DNA from 4 places in the Streptomyces sp. NPDC097107 genome. Region 1 is predicted to be linked to each of the others. Evidence: riboswitches for the same ligand, from Rfam matches in the RefSeq annotation. Region 1 holds a riboswitch; each other region holds the start of a gene.

The links. Region 1 has a riboswitch for cobalamin ahead of ACIQ1J_RS32555 (hypothetical protein). Riboswitches for the same ligand answer to the same signal wherever they lie in the genome.
Region 2: linked by a shared signal. The riboswitch ahead of ACIQ1J_RS00395 (cobalamin biosynthesis protein) and the one ahead of ACIQ1J_RS32555 (hypothetical protein) in region 1 are both predicted to bind cobalamin.
Region 3: linked by a shared signal. The riboswitch ahead of ACIQ1J_RS20545 (ribonucleoside-diphosphate reductase subunit alpha) and the one ahead of ACIQ1J_RS32555 (hypothetical protein) in region 1 are both predicted to bind cobalamin.
Region 4: linked by a shared signal. The riboswitch ahead of ACIQ1J_RS13615 (energy-coupling factor ABC transporter permease) and the one ahead of ACIQ1J_RS32555 (hypothetical protein) in region 1 are both predicted to bind cobalamin.

What each region holds. Positions count from the first base shown of each region.
Region 1 covers NZ_JBIWEF010000019.1:7,001-10,877, reverse strand. Annotated here, with positions in the region: gene ACIQ1J_RS32565 ((2Fe-2S)-binding protein) at 1-428, opposite strand, end outside; gene ACIQ1J_RS32560 (ferric reductase-like transmembrane domain-containing protein) at 471-1,457, opposite strand; cobalamin riboswitch at 1,712-1,881, shown strand; gene ACIQ1J_RS32555 (hypothetical protein) at 2,016-3,005, shown strand; gene ACIQ1J_RS32550 (cysteine synthase family protein) at 3,002-3,877, shown strand, end outside.
Region 2 covers NZ_JBIWEF010000001.1:70,182-74,058, reverse strand. Annotated here, with positions in the region: gene ACIQ1J_RS00400 (cobyric acid synthase) at 1-586, opposite strand, end outside; gene ACIQ1J_RS00395 (cobalamin biosynthesis protein) at 618-1,583, opposite strand; cobalamin riboswitch at 1,712-1,852, opposite strand; gene ACIQ1J_RS00390 (hypothetical protein) at 2,008-2,229, opposite strand; gene ACIQ1J_RS00385 (anion permease) at 2,264-3,502, opposite strand; gene ACIQ1J_RS00380 (class II aldolase/adducin family protein) at 3,726-3,877, shown strand, end outside.
Region 3 covers NZ_JBIWEF010000008.1:150,696-154,572, forward strand. Annotated here, with positions in the region: gene mctP (monocarboxylate uptake permease MctP) at 1-418, shown strand, start outside; gene ACIQ1J_RS20540 (GNAT family N-acetyltransferase) at 487-993, shown strand; cobalamin riboswitch at 1,051-1,212, shown strand; gene ACIQ1J_RS20545 (ribonucleoside-diphosphate reductase subunit alpha) at 1,336-3,723, shown strand; gene ACIQ1J_RS20550 (ribonucleotide-diphosphate reductase subunit beta) at 3,723-3,877, shown strand, end outside.
Region 4 covers NZ_JBIWEF010000005.1:192,768-196,644, reverse strand. Annotated here, with positions in the region: gene ACIQ1J_RS13625 (chloride channel protein) at 1-842, shown strand, start outside; gene ACIQ1J_RS13620 (potassium channel family protein) at 920-1,405, shown strand; cobalamin riboswitch at 1,509-1,693, shown strand; gene ACIQ1J_RS13615 (energy-coupling factor ABC transporter permease) at 1,723-2,430, shown strand; gene ACIQ1J_RS13610 (energy-coupling factor ABC transporter substrate-binding protein) at 2,427-2,765, shown strand; gene cbiQ (cobalt ECF transporter T component CbiQ) at 2,766-3,515, shown strand; gene ACIQ1J_RS13600 (ATP-binding cassette domain-containing protein) at 3,512-3,877, shown strand, end outside.

The sequences.
Region 1 (3,877 bases):
TTCGAGCCGGTCGGCGGACGATAGTAGAGGCAGCAGCTCCGACGGCGGAACGCGGGGTCGGAGCGGGTGAGTACACCGGTGCCCGCCAGGCGTCCGGTGCTCAGCGGCGCGGTGGTGAGGTCGGCGAGCGGTACGCGTTCGGCGGGACGGACGTGCAGGGCGTGGGCCGCCCCGGCGAGCGCCGACGCCGCATGGCCGTCCAGCGGACTCGGGGCGACTTTGACGCGCAGTCCGTCGGCCAGTGCCGACAGATGATCCGTCACCTGCTCGTACGGGACGCGGACAGGGCCGCCATCGAGCCGGTCGGCGTACCAGACTGCCCGGGCGGGGCACCCGGAGGGCCGGTCCGTCTTCGGCCCGCTGCAGTCCCGGGACCGCGCCGGATTCACACCGGCTTCCTCGTCCGCCGTCGCCTTGTCACCGGCCATCGTCCCACCCCGGACGCCGTGCCGACCGTCCGGTGCCGGCCGTCAGTCCGTCTCTTGTGAGTGGGGGGCCGTCGCGGGCGGATGGGACGGACGGTCCCGCCCACCGTCACGTCCGGACACCACCACGATCACCAGCCCCACGACGACGGCTCCGGCGACGACGCGTCCGACCGCACGCCCCCACCAGGCCGGACGGGCCGCGCCCACGCCTCCCTTCGGCGGGCCCAGCCGTTCAGCCCGCCGGGCCGGCCTCAGCAGGCGCGCCAACAGCAGTGCGGCGACGGGCATTTGCAGCAGCCACAGTGTGGTGCGGGGCCACTCCCCGTACCAGACGTTGGTGCCGTACAGCAGTGTGTGCCACACGCTCAGCACGTAGACGACGATCACGAAACGGTGCAGCCGCCGCCAGGTGTTCGCTCCGATGCGGTGCCGGACGTAGAACAGCAGCCCCAGCGGGATCGCCAGGTACAGCGCACCCTGACCGAGCGGGATGGCGATCCGGCCGGTACCGGAGTCGTACCAGCCGGGCACGAAGCTGTCGGCGAAGCCCACCCACAGCCGCTCGGCCCAGTCCACCTTCGTCTCGTATCGCACGAGTTCCGCCGCGAACATCAGCGCGTGCGCGAACATCAGGGCCATCGTCGTCAGACTCGTGGTGCGGTGCCAGCGCTCCAGTACCTGCCGGGAGACCGGCAGCCGGGCGGGCCGGGGTCCCGACAGCAGCAGCCCGAGCATGACCGTGCCCCAGGCCCACAGCAGCCCCGACCACCCGAACGCCTGACTCAGCAGGTACATCCAGTAGGTGCCGGCATCGTCCATGAACGGCATGACCGCGACGGTGTCCGAAGAACCCGACTCCATGCGCGCCCACAAGAACGCGAACACGAGCGCCGTGACCACCACCGCCGCAGAGGCGTCGGGCAGAGCGGACCGCAGGTCGCCGCGGAGAGCGACGCGGTCCCCGGGGGGCCGCATCCGCCCGGGCGGCGCTTCTGCCCCGTCTTCGTCCGGCCTCGCTTCTGACGTCATCAGGGGCCTCCCGGGCACGGGGCACCGCGGCAACGGTGCGCATGTGTCGTGAGGCAACAAGTCTGGCTGAGGGGGCAGCGATCCTCAGAGGTGATATTCAGCCAGAGCCGTCACGACAACTGCACAGAGGGCACACCTGGTTCTTCCTCCCCTTCACATTCAAGACAACCGCCGAAGGCCCACTGTCGCAGGAGTACCAGCCCCCCTACGCTGAGGCACGCAGTCGGTTCGTGCCTCCGGTCCGCCCGGACGCCTGGTGGCGCGACGCAAGAGGGAACCCGGTGCGAATCCGGGGCTGTCCCGCAGCGGTGAGTGGGAACGGAAGCCGTCGATGTCACTGGGCCCGCGTCAGGGCCGGGGAAGAGACGGCCGGTAGGTGTCCGCCCTTTTCGGCGGACGTGCCCGCGAGTCCGAAGACCTGCCACTGCGCCCGCGTCCCGCGCGGGCTGTGCACGTGACCTCGTGGACTGGGTCGGCGGTATGGGCGGTCGTACGTCGTGCGTGTGGCCGCGCCTCCTTCCCTGTCGGTGTTCAAGACCCGGTACGAAGGAGGATGTTGTGCGGGACCCAGCCGCTACGGATCTGCCCTTCCGGCCCCGGGTCGTCGACGTGTCGTCCGACGGGCCGCGAGAGACGATCCTCGGACCCGTCACGGGCGTCCTGCACGAGAGGGACGTGCCCCGCAGCACCGTGTCCGGTGTCTGCCACGGCACTCTGGGCGAGCTGTACCAGGGCCCGTTGCGGGCGGGCACCGAGCCTGAGATCGCGGTGGTGTCCTTTCCCGTGGACCGTCACTCCTGGGTGTACTTCACTCCGAGGACAGCGGCCGGTCCTCCACCGCATACGCCACCGCTCGGGGAGAAATCACGGGAAGCGGCCCGGCTCTTCCTGGACCATTACGGCCTCGTCATGCCCCCGGGCGAGTGGCGCACCCACTCCGAACTGCCGGTGGGCGTGGGGATGGCCAGTTCGACGGCGGACATCGTGGCGACGCTGCGCTGTCTGTTCCGCGTTTTCTCCCTGCCGTACGACGTGGACGTGGTCCTCGGTGTCCTGGCGGACATCGAGCGCGCCGACAGTGTCTTCCTCGACGAGTTCGCCCTGTACCTCAGCGGGCGGCACCGGGTGGTGCGACCGCTGGGCCCGGATATCGGCTTCCACACCGCCTTCGTCATCGAACCCGGCACGGTGGACACCGCCGCCGTCACTCCCCTGCTCCTGGACCACTACCGGCGGCGCGGCGACGAGTACCAGCGGTGCCTGACCGATCTGGTGAAGGGTTTCGACTCGGGTGACCCGGCCGCCGTCGCCCGTGCCGCGACGGTCAGTGCCGCCCTGTCCCAGGAGGTTTTGCCCAAGGCGACCTTCGGCAGTCTGCAGGCCCATCGTGAGCGGTTCGGGGCCGACGGCGTCTTCGTCGCGCACACCGGCTGCCTGGCCGGCTATCTCTTCGCCTCGCGCCCACAGGCCGGGGTCAAGTCCGAACTCTCCGCGTTCTTCCACTCGATCGGCCACCAGTGCACCTTCGCCCAAGGAGGCTACGGGTGATCCACCCCCACATCGCCGACGCCCTGAAAGTCCCGGACCTCGTCCGGCTCACCGACGGGCTGGTCCTGCTGAGGTTCGAGTCGATGAAGATCTACTCGGCCCTGGCCGCGGTCCGCCATCTGCTGGAGCGGGGCACCGTCCGTCCGGGGCAGACCCTGATCGACAGCTCCAGCGGCATCTACGCCTACGCCCTCGCACTGGCCTGCCACCGGTACGGCATGCGGTGCCACATCGTCGCGTCCACCACCGTCGACGCCACCACCCTCGCCCAACTGGAGATCCTCGGCGCCACCGTGGAACAGGTCAGACCGTCGCGGAACCTCAAACTCGACCAGGAACTCCGGGTGCGGCGGGTGCGCGAGATCCTCGCCGAGCGCCCCGGCCACCACTGGATGCGCCAGTACCACGACGACGTCCACTACCTCGGCTACCAAGAGGTCGCCGACCGGATCGCGGCGGAGTTTCCGGCCGCACCGCTGACCGTCGTCGGCGGCGTGGGTTCCGGAGCCTCGACCGGCGGCATCGTGGAACGCCTGCGCAGGACGGACCCCTCGGTGCGTCTGGCCGGCGTCCAGCCCTTCGGCAGCGTCACCTTCGGCAGCCAGGACCATCACGATCCCGAAGCGATCATCGCCGGCATCGGCTCCTCGATCGTCTTCGACAACGTCCGCCACCATCTCTACGACACCGTGCACTGGCTGGACTTCACCCACGCCATGTCCGGCGCCGTCGCCCTGCTGCGCGAGCACGCGGTCTTCGCCGGACTGTCCACCGGTGCCGGCTACCTGACGGCGACGTACGAGGCCCGCCGCCACCCCGACCGACTGCACCTGGTGATAGGGGCCGACACCGGACACCGCTACGTGGAGCGC
Region 2 (3,877 bases), on a different contig from region 1:
CGAGGAACCCGGCGACCAGCGCCTGGTCCTCGGGTGCGAGCAGCGCCACCGTCCCGAAGAACGAGGCGAAGACCCCGCCCCGGTCGATGTCGCCCACCACCAGCACGGGCAGCCCGGCACCCCGGGCGATCCCCATGTTCACGATGTCCGTCCGGCGCAGGTTGATCTCGGCCGGACTGCCCGCCCCCTCACAGATCACCGCGTCATACGTGCCCCGCAGCTCGGCCAGACAGTCGAGCACAGTGCCGAGCAACTGCTGCTGCCGCCCGCCGTGGTAGCCGCGGGCGCTCATCTCGCCGACCGGTTTGCCGAGCAGCACCACCTGGCTGCTGCGCTCGCCGCCCGGCTTGAGCAGCACCGGGTTCATCAGCGCGGTCGGTTCCACGCGGCACGCCTGGGCCTGCATGGCCTGCGCGCGCCCGATCTCGGCGCCCTCGCGGGTGACGAAGGAGTTGAGCGACATGTTCTGCGCCTTGAAGGGCGCGACCTTGACGCCCTGCCGCACCAGCCAGCGGCAGATCCCGGCGGTGACGACGCTCTTGCCGGCGTCGGAGGTGGTGCCGGCGACGAGGAGGCCACCGTTCATGACGTACGTCCCTTCTCGAGGAGGCGACGGCTCACGACGTACGTCCCTTCCCGACGGCCCCGTGCGCGAGCAGCCGCGCGCCCGCGCACACGCCGAGCGCCAGCCAGCCCACGCGCCGGGAGAGCCGGACGGCCCGGACGATGTCGCCGGAACCGGCCCGGACGGCGCGTCCCGCCGCCCCGTTGAGGACGGGCCGGTGCTCCACCCGGCCGCCGTAGGAGAGCGTTCCGCCGAGCCGTACGCCCAGGGCGCCCGCGAACGACGCCTCCACGGGACCGGCGTTGGGGCTCGGGTGCCGTGCGGCGTCGGCGCGCCAGGCCCGTACGGAGCCGCGCGGATCGCCGCCGGCCACGGTGGTCAGTACGGCGGTCAGCCGGGCGCCCGGCCAGCCCGCGAGGTCGTCGAGGCGGGCCGAGGCCCAGCCGTATCGCCGGTACCTGGGGGACTTGTGGCCGACCATGGCGTCCAGGGTGTTCACGGCCCGGAAGCCGAGCAGTCCTGGCACTCCGCCGACCGCGCCCCACACCAGGGCGCCCACCACCGCGTCCGAGGTGTTCTCGGCGACGGACTCCACGACGGCCCGGGCGATCCCGTCGGCGTCCAGCGCCTGCGGGTCCCGCCCGCACAGGTGCGGCAGCCGCGCCCGGGCCGCTTCGACGTCGCCGGCCTCCAGGGCACGGCCGATCGCACGGGCCTCACGGGCGAGCGAGGTGCCGCCGACGACGGCCCAGGTGGCGGCGCCGGTCAGGGCGACGGAGGCGGCGGGGGACCGGCGTACGGCGCGGGTGGCGGCCGTTCCGAGGGCGGCGGCGCCTCCGGCGCAGACGGCCGTGTGCAGCACGCCCCAGCCCCGGTGGTCCCGCCACAGCACCCGTTCCACGGCACCGGCGGCACGGCCGAACGCGGCGACCGGGTGTCCGCGGCGCGGGTCGCCGAGGAGGAGGTCACCGAGGAGGCCGGCGGCGGCGCCGTACGCGAAGACGCGTTCGGCGCGCACGGCTCAGCCGGCCGCGGGGCGGGAGAGCGTGTCGCTGATGTGCCCGGAACCGGTGTACCCGGGACCGCTGTGCCTGGAACCGCAGCCGCGCATGGCGATATGTCCTCACTCAGGGTGTCCGCGCCCTGGTTGAAAGAGACCGGCGGTGAGAGTTCCTGGCTCCCGGGGCTGTACCCCGGTCACAGTGGCGGGACCGCGCCGGATTCGCACCGGGCTTCCTCTCCTGCCGCCGTATTGGCTCCGGCAGTCCACCACGGCCCGCGAACACCCGTCAACCTGGCGTTGACCTGCGGCGGGGGAGTGTGCGAAGCCCCACACGCGGGCGGTGTGCGCCGGCCCGAGAAGAGGCGGGGCGCGGGACGGTCGGTGGCCGTCCCGCGCCCCGCCTCACAAGGCGACGCGCGCGGTGTCCGCGCGTGGTCGCTCAGGCGACGATCAGGTAGATGCCGTACGCCACCGCGGCCGCGCAGGCCGCGAAGCAGGCGTACGCGCCGCTGACCGCGAGGGTCGCGGAGCCGCCCTGTGCGACCGCCCGCTCCTGGCGGGAGAGACCGACGATGCCGAGGGTGAACAGGCCCACCAGGGCCACGGTGGCCACGAGGCTGACCCCGAAGACGGAGCCGAGAGCTGCCCAGTCGATGCTCATGGAGTTCGCTTTCCTTCGTACCCGGGGCGCGGGCTCAGACGGAGGTGGTGGCCGAGGGGGCCTTGGAGTCGGACGCGGAGCCCGGGGCACCGGCCGCGGCCAGGTCCTCGGTCACGCCGGCCGGGGGCGGGGAGACGGCGGCCATCGCCGTGGTCACCACACCGGCCTGCTCGGGCTCGTCGACGACGTTGGTGTGGTCGACGATCTCGCGCCGGGAGAGCTTCCAGATGGCGGCGCTGGAGGCGACCAGGAAGACCGCGACGAGCGCGGTGCCCCAGTCACCCAGGCCGCAGACCCACTCGGCGATCGCGGCGACCAGGGCCGCGGCCGGCAGGGTCAGGCCCCAGGCGACGAACATCCGGGTGGCCGTGGACCAGCGCACCACGCCGCCCTTGCGGCCGAGGCCCGCACCCATCACCGCGCCGGAGACCGAGTGCGTGGTGGAGAGGGAGAAGCCGAGGTGGGAGGAGGCCAGGATGACCGTCGCGGCGCTGGTCTGGGCGGCGAAGCCCTGCTGCGGCTGGAGGTCGGTCAGGCCCTTGCCCATGGTGCGGATGATGCGCCAGCCGCCGAGGTAGGTGCCGAGCGCGATGGCGATACCCGCGGAGAGGATGACCCACATGGGCGGGTCGGAGTCGGGGGCGAGCGAGCCGCCGGCGATCAGGGCGAGGGTGATGATGCCCATCGTCTTCTGGGCGTCGTTGGTGCCGTGGGCCAGCGAGACCAGCCCGGCGGAGGCGATCTGCCCGGCGCGGTAGCCCTTGGCGGCGGCCTTGCCGTCGGCCTTGCGGCCGAGCTTGTACGTCAGCCGCGCGCCGAGCAGCGCCGCGAGGCCCGCGACGAGCGGGGCGGCGATGGCCGGGATGAGCACCTTGGTGACGAGCGCGTCGCCGTTGACCGCGCCGACGCCCGCCGAGGCGACCGCGGCACCGATCAGACCGCCCATGAGGGCGTGCGAGGAACTGGACGGGAGCCCGACCAGCCAGGTCAGCAGGTTCCAGAGGATCGCGCCCACCAGGGCGGCGAAGATGACCTCGGGACGGATGCCGGTCTCGTCCACGAGACCCTTGGAGATCGTGTTGGCGACCTCCACCGAGAGGAAGGCGCCGACAAGGTTCAGGACGGCGGACATGGCCACCGCAACCTTGGGCTTGAGCGCACCGGTCGAAATGGTCGTTGCCATCGCGTTCGCGGTGTCGTGGAAACCGTTCGTGAAATCGAACGCGAGTGCGGTTACCACCACAATCGCGAGGATCAGCGAGAAGCTTTCCATTTACCCAGGCAATCGTTCGAGGTCATTGGCTGGACGAACGTAGGTAACCAGAGTGAACGGAAGATGAACTGGACAGGGCGTCACGGTGACCGGAACCGGCGCCGCCGCCTCCCTCTCCGTGCCCGGCCCGATGCTCTCCGGATACGCGCCTGGCAGGATCGCCGCGAGGCCGGTCGGCGGAGGTTCGTGAGGGGCGCGGGCGTGCCCGAAGGAGACGGTGACTGTGACGTATTCGCGGGTCGGAGGGGTGGGCGCGGACGAGGAACGGGCCAGGGCGGCAGCCTGGGAGGCCCTCGTCGCGACAGCCCGGCGAACGGTGGCGGACGGCCTGGTCGTCGGCACCTCCGGCAACGTCTCGGTGCGTGTGGGCGACAC
Region 3 (3,877 bases), on a different contig from region 1:
CATGGACAAGACGGTCGCGATCAACTTCCAGCTGCTCGGCGGCATCTGGATCCTGCAGACCTTCCCGGCCCTGGTCGGCGGCCTGTTCACCCGCTGGTTCCACCGCTGGGCGCTGCTCGGCGGCTGGGCGGTCGGCATGGTCTACGGCACGGTCGCCGCCTACGGTGTCGCCTCGCCGACGCAGAAGCACTTCGGCGGCTCCTCCGATCAGATCCCGGGCATCGGCGAGATCGGCTACATCGGCCTCACCGCCTTCGTGCTGAACGTCGTGGTCACCGTGGTCCTGACCTTCGTCATGCGGGCCCTCAAGGCCCCCGACGGCGTCGACGAGACCAAGCCCGGCGACTACACGGCGGACGCGGGCGACCCAGGCGTCGAGGTGGAGCTGCCGCCGGCCACGGCGGGCACCTCGCACTGACCCCGGCAACGTGGCGGGCCGCCGGATCCGGCGGCCCGTCGTCGTACCCGCAGGGCACACTCGGCGCCATGGACTTCGTGATCCGGCAGGCGGCGACGGACGAGTACGGCACCCTCGGTGAGATCACCGCGCAGGCCTATCTGCGCGACGGCCTCCTCGACTTCGGGGAGAGCGACGCGTACCTCGGCGAGCTGAGAAACGTCGCCAAGCGTGCGGCGGCCGCCGAGGTGCTGGTCGCCGCCGCGGACGGCCGGGTGCTCGGCGGCGTGACCTTCGTGCCGTCCGGCGGCCCCATGGCCGACATCGCCCGGCCCGGCGAGGCCGAGATTCGGATGCTCGCCGTCGCCCACGAGGCACGCGGACGCGGGGTGGGCGAGGCCCTCGTACGGACCTGCGTCGACCGGTCCCGGGCCGTCGAGGGCTGCGCGCGCGTGGTGCTGTCCACCCAGCGCACCATGCGCACCGCCCACCGCCTCTACGAGCGGATGGGTTTCGCCCGTACGCCCGACCGCGACTGGAACCCGCTGCCGGAGCTGGACGACATCACGCTCCTCACCTATGAACTGACGCTCTGACGCCGGCACCACCCCTCGACGGCTCCTCCGCGACACAACATCTGGGGGTGCTCGTCGAACCCGGCACAAGATGTATGCTCGTGCTCGCTGTCGCCGCAGGGGAATCCGGTGCGAATCCGGAACTGTCCCGCAACGGTGTACTTGTGTGTGTCCGCGCGTCTCCGCACGTGTGCACACGCATGTCCAGTCCGAGGACCTGCCGACAGTGCGCCCGTACCGTCCCGGTCCGGGTGCCTGACGTCCGGGCCTCGTGGAGTGGGCCGGTGGACGCGACGCCGCGTGCGCTCGTGAGCTGCCCCTGCCCTCCCCCAGGCCCCGTGCCGAGCGAGGGAGTGCCCCCACGTGACCATCGCGCCAGCCGACCCGGTTTCAGCGACCCCGGTGACGACCTCAGCGACCCCGGTGACCGAGGAGCCCGACGGGCCCGGTGCCGCGTTGCTGCGGACCCTGACCGAGCTGACCGCCGACCTCCCCGGCGCCGACCCGGGCCGGGTCGCCGCAGCCGCACTGCGCGGCCGGTCCGCCCGTGCGGACGAGTCCGAGCTGCGGGAGCTCGCCACGGAGGCGGCGGCCGGGCTCATCTCGGAGGACCCGGTCTACTCCAGGCTGGCCGCCCGGCTGCTGACCATCGGCATCCGCGCCGAGGCGGCTTCCCAGGGCGTCACCTCGTTCACCGGGTCGGTCGCCACCGGTCACCGCGAGGGCCTGATCGCCGACCGCACCGCCGAGTTCGTACGGCTGCACGCGGACCGCCTGGACGCGCTGATCGACCCGGCCGCCGACGACCGCTTCGGCTACTTCGGCCTGCGCACCGTGTACAGCCGCTACCTGCTCCGGCACCCGATCACCCGCAAGGTCGTCGAGACGCCCCAGCACTTCATGCTGCGGGTGGCCGCCGGACTCGCCGAGGACGACACCACGCGTGCGGTCGACGAGGTGGCCGCGCTGTACGGGCTGATGAGCCGCCTCGACTACCTGCCCTCCTCCCCCACCCTGTTCAACTCCGGCACCCGGCACGCCCAGATGTCGTCCTGCTACCTCCTGGACTCCCCCAAGGACGAGCTGGACTCCATCTACGACCGCCTCCACCAGGTCGCCAACCTCTCCAAGCACGCCGGCGGCATCGGCATCGCCTACTCCCGCGTCCGCGCCCGGGGTTCGCTGATCCGCGGCACCAACGGGCACTCCAACGGCATCGTCCCGTTCCTGAAGACGCTGGACGCCTCGGTCGCCGCCGTGAACCAGGGCGGCCGGCGCAAGGGCGCGGCGGCGGTCTACCTGGAGACCTGGCACGCGGACGTCGAGGAGTTCCTGGAGCTGCGGGACAACACCGGTGAGGACGCCCGCCGCACGCACAACCTGAACCTCGCCCACTGGGTGCCGGACGAGTTCATGCGCCGGGTGGACGCCGACGGACAGTGGTCGCTGTTCTCGCCCGCCGACGTGCCCGAGCTGGTCGACCTGTGGGGCGAGGAGTTCGACGCGGCCTACCGCGGGGCCGAGGCGGCGGGGCTCGCCCGCAAGACCCTCCCCGCCCGTGAGCTGTACGGCCGCATGATGCGCACCCTCGCGCAGACCGGCAACGGCTGGATGACCTTCAAGGACACCGCCAACCGCACCGCCAACCAGACCGCCGAGCCCGGTCACGTCGTCCACTCCTCCAACCTCTGCACGGAGATCCTTGAGGTCACGGACGACGGGGAGACGGCGGTCTGCAACCTGGGCTCGGTCAACCTCGGCGCGCTGGTCGACGTGGCCAAGGGCGACATCGACTGGGAGCGCCTGGACGCCACCGTCCGCACCGCCGTCACCTTCCTGGACCGGGTCGTCGACATCAACTTCTACCCGACCGGGCAGGCGGGCCGCTCCAACGCCCGCTGGCGCCCGGTGGGCCTGGGCGCGATGGGCCTCCAGGACGTCTTCTTCCAGCTGCGCCTGCCCTTCGACTCGCCCGAGGCGAAGGCCCTCTCGACCCGCATCGCCGAGCGCGTCATGCTCGCCGCGTACGAGACCTCCGCCGATCTCGCCGAGCGCAACGGCCCGCTGCCGGCCTGGGAGAAGACCCGGACGGCCCGGGGTGTGCTGCACCCCGACCACTACGGCGTCGAGCCCGCCTGGCCGGAGCGCTGGGCGGCGCTGCGCGAGCGCATGGCCACGACCGGCCTGCGCAACTCCCTGCTCCTCGCCATCGCGCCGACCGCCACCATCGCCTCGATCGCGGGTGTCTACGAGTGCATCGAGCCGCAGGTGTCCAACCTGTTCAAGCGCGAGACGCTCTCCGGCGAGTTCCTCCAGGTCAACTCGTACCTGGTGGACGACCTCAAGCGGCTCGGCGTCTGGGACGCCCGCACCCGCGAGGCGCTGCGCGAGGCCAACGGCTCGGTGCAGGGCTTCACCTGGATCCCCGAGGACGTCCGCGCGCTGTACCGCACCGCCTGGGAGATCCCGCAGCGCGGCCTGATCGACATGGCCGCCGCCCGCACCCCGTACCTCGACCAGGCCCAGTCGCTGAACCTGTTCCTGGAGACGCCGACCATCGGGAAGCTCTCCTCGATGTACGCGTACGCCTGGAAGCAGGGCCTGAAGACCACGTACTACCTGCGCTCCCGCCCGGCGACCCGCATCGCCCGCGCCGCCGCCCGAGCCACCGTCCCGGTGCAGGCCGGACCGGACCCCGAAGCGGTCGCCTGCTCCCTGGAAAACCCCGAGTCCTGCGAGGCCTGCCAGTAATGACCACCGAGACCCCCGCGACCCCCACCACGAAGAACCTGCTCGACCCGGGCTTCGAGCTGACGCTGCGCCCCATGCGCTACCCGGACTTCTACGAGCGCTACCGGGACGCCATCAAGAACACCTGGCACGTCGAGGAGGTCGACCTCCACTC
Region 4 (3,877 bases), on a different contig from region 1:
CCGCGATCTCGACCATTCTCGGCGGCCCGGTGGCGGCGGCGGTGCTGCTCATCGAGGGCGCGGGGCTCGCCGGTGCCCAACTGGTCGTGCTCCTGCTGCCCTGTCTGCTGGCCAGCGCGACGGGCGCCCTGGTCTTCACCGGGTTCGGTCAGTGGACCGGCCTGAAGATCGGCGCGCTCACCCTGCAGGACGTGCCGCCGAGCGCCAACCCGGACGCGGGTGACTTCCTGTGGGGCGTCCCGACGGCGGCGCTGATCGCGGTGCTGATCACGCTGGGCCGCGAGCTGGGCCACCGGACCGTCTCCTGGACGCGGCACCGCACGGCCCTGCGCACCGTCGCCTGCGCCACGGCGGTCGGCGTCTGCCTCGCCGCGTACGCCCTGATCACCGGCCGTTCCCCGGCGGAGGCGGCGCTGTCCGGGCAGGCGACCCTGGCCCAGCTAGCCGCGGACCCGCACGCCTGGTCCGTGGGCGCGCTGGTCGCGCTCGTCGCCTGCAAGGGGCTGGCCTGGGGCATCGCGCTGGGCAGTCTGCGCGGCGGCCCGATCTTCCCGGCCGTGCTGCTGGGCACGGCGACCGCCATGGCCTGCTCCGGCCTGCCCGGTTTCGGCGCGACCCCGGCCCTCGCCCTCGGCATCTCCGCCGCGGCGGCCGCGGTGACCGGGCTGCCGCTGGCCAGTTCGGTGCTGGCGGTGCTGCTGGTGGGCGGGGACGCGTACGACCAGATGCCACTGATCGTCACCGCGTCGGTGGTCGCCTTCGTCGTCACCCAGCTGGTCCGCCGGACAGAGCCGGGAGCGGGAGCGGAACCGCCGAAAGCGGCGCCGGAGACGGCACGGTGACCGAGCGCCGGGCCACCACCACGAGGGCGGGCGGCACCCGCCCGGGTACCGCCTGGCGCGCCGCCCGGCCCTGGCTCGTGCGGGCCGGCATCGCGGCGGCCACGGTCGTGGCCTACTTCCTCCTCCCCCTCGACCATCTGGGCCCGCAGCGTCCCGTACTGAGCTGGCTGCTGTTCGCCCTGGTGCTGACGTTCGTGGCCGCGATGCTGCTCCGCCAGATCCGTCACGTCCTCGTCGACCGCCCGGAGACCCGGCCCGGTGTGGTCATCTCCCTGCTGATCGTCCTGTGCGTGCACGTCTTCTCGGCCACCTACTACGCCCTCGCCAAGCAGCCGGGCGAGTTCACCGGTCTGCGCACCCGCCTCGACGCGCTGTACTTCACCGTGGTCACGCTCGCCACCGTCGGCTACGGGGACATCACCCCCCGGGGCCAGGCGGCGCGGATCGTGACCGTCCTGCAGATCGCCTACAGCTTCGTGTTCCTCACCGCCGCCGCGACCGCGCTGACCACACGGGTGCGCGACAGGGTGGTCCGGCGGACCGAGCGGGACCGGCCCGGCTGACGGCGGCCGGAAGCGCGGGCCGACGGGTGTTTCCGCGAAACCGAGGCCTGTTCGCCGGGCCGGGCGGCCCGGAGGCCCGCTTGTCACCACCCAGGTGGGAGCACTACTGTCGCCACGCCTTGGTGAACGGGAAATCCGGTGTGATGCCGGTGCGGCCCTCGCCACTGTGAATCGGGAAGTCCGGCTCCGGCCCTCGCGGGCAGCCACTGGGTACTTGTACCCGGGAAGGCGGAGCACGGGCGGTGGTACCCGTAAGCCAGGAGACCGGCCAAGGCGCGTCGTCCATCCACGAGGTGCTGGAGAGGGTCTGCTGAGCCATGCACATAGCCGAGGGCTTTCTGCCACCGGCGCACGCGATCGCCTGGGGTGTCGCGTCCGCGCCGTTCGTCGTCCACGGAGTACGGTCACTCACCCGTGAGGTCAGGGAGCACCCGGAGAGCACCTTGCTCCTCGGCGCCTCCGGCGCCTTCACGTTCGTTCTGTCGGCCCTGAAACTGCCGTCCGTCACGGGCAGTTGCTCGCACCCGACCGGCACCGGTCTGGGTGCCATTCTCTTCCGGCCGCCGATCATGGCGGTGCTGGGCACCATCACCCTGCTCTTCCAGGCGCTGCTGCTGGCACACGGCGGGCTGACCACGCTCGGCGCCAACGTCTTCTCGATGGCGGTCGTGGGCCCCTGGGCCGGCTACGCCGTCTACCGGCTGCTGCGCCGCTCCGACGTGCCGCTGATGGTCGCGGTGTTCTTCGGGGCGTTCGTCGCCGACCTGTCGACCTACTGCGTCACCAGCGTGCAGCTGGCGCTGGCGTTCCCTGACCCGAGCAGCGGATTCCTGGGCGCGCTCGGCAAGTTCGGTTCCATCTTCGCGGTCACGCAGATCCCGCTCGCGGTGAGCGAGGGCCTGCTCACGGTCATCGTGATGCGGCTGCTGGTGCAGTCCAGCAAGGGCGAACTGACGCGGCTGGGCGTGCTGTTGACCAAGGCCGGCAAGAGCAGCACCGACGAGCCGGAGGCGGTGTCCCGATGAGCCGCAACGCGAAGATCAACGCCCTGCTGCTGCTCGCCGTGGCCGCGCTCGCGGTGCTGCCGCTGGTGCTGGGTCTCGGCGATCACAAGGAGGAGCCGTTCGCCGGTGCCGACGCCGAGGCGGAGACGGCGATCACGGAGATCGAGCCGGACTACGAGCCGTGGTTCTCGCCGCTGTACGAGCCGCCGTCCGGGGAGATCGAGTCGGCGCTGTTCGCCGTGCAGGCCGCGATCGGCGCGGGTGTGCTGGCCTACTACTTCGGGCTGCGCCGGGGCCGGCGGCAGGGCGAGGAGCGGACGGCGGCGGCACTGCGGGACGCTCCCGAAGGGGACTGAGTGCTGCCGATCGACGCGGCGGCGCACAGCAGTCGCTGGCGCCGCCGCCATCCCGTGGACAAGGCCGTGCTCGGGCTGGGGCTGACCGTCCTCGCGATCTCGCTGCCGCCCTGGCCGGGCGCGGCGCTGGTCCTGGTGACGGCGCTGGCCCTGCTGCTCGGCCCGGCGGGAGTGCCCGGCCGCCGGCTGTGGCGGGCGTACCGCGTGCCGTTGGGCTTCTGCGTGACCGGGGCGCTGCCGCTCCTGGTGCAGGTCGGGGGCCCGGACGGGTTCCTGACGGCGGCGGACGGCGGCCCGGTGCGCGCCGGTGAGCTGCTGCTGCGTACCTCGGCGGCCTCCCTCGGGGTGCTGCTCTTCGCGTTCACCACGCCGATGTCCGACCTGCTGCCCCGCCTGGTGCGGGCCGGGGTGCCCGCGCCGGTGGTCGACGTGGCGCTGGTGACGTACCGGATGAGCTTCCTGCTGCTGGACTCCGTGCGCCGGGTACGGGAGGCGCAGGCCGCGCGGCTGGGCCACACCACCCGGGCCGCCGCCTGGCGTTCGCTCGGCGGGCTCGGCGCCACGGCGTTCGTGCGGGCCTTCGACCGGGCGGCACGGCTCCAGTCGGGGCTCGCCGGGCGCGGTTACGACGGCACGCTGCGCGTCCTGGTGCCCGAGGCCCGCGTCTCCGCGCCCTTCACGGCGGCGAGCGTCGCGCTGCTGGCGGCGCTGGCCGCCCTCACCCTCGTACTGGAAAGGCCGCTGTCGTGAGCGAGACGATCGAGAGGGGCGAGGCGGCCGCGTCGTTTCCGGTCGCCCTGCGGGGCGTGTCCTTCGCGTACGAGGAGGGCCCGGCCGTGCTCGCCGGCCTGGACTTCGCGGTGCGCGAGGGGCGGGCGCTCGCGCTGCTGGGCCGCAACGGCAGCGGCAAGACCACGCTGATGCGGCTGCTCAGCGGCGGACTCAGGCCGCACGCGGGGTCGTTGGCGGTCGACGGGGAGCCGGTGACGTACGACCGCAAGGGGCTGACCCGGCTGCGGACCACGGTGCAACTGGTGGTGCAGGACCCGGACGACCAGCTGTTCGCGGCGTCGGTGTCGCAGGATGTGTCCTTCGGGCCGCTGAACCTGGGC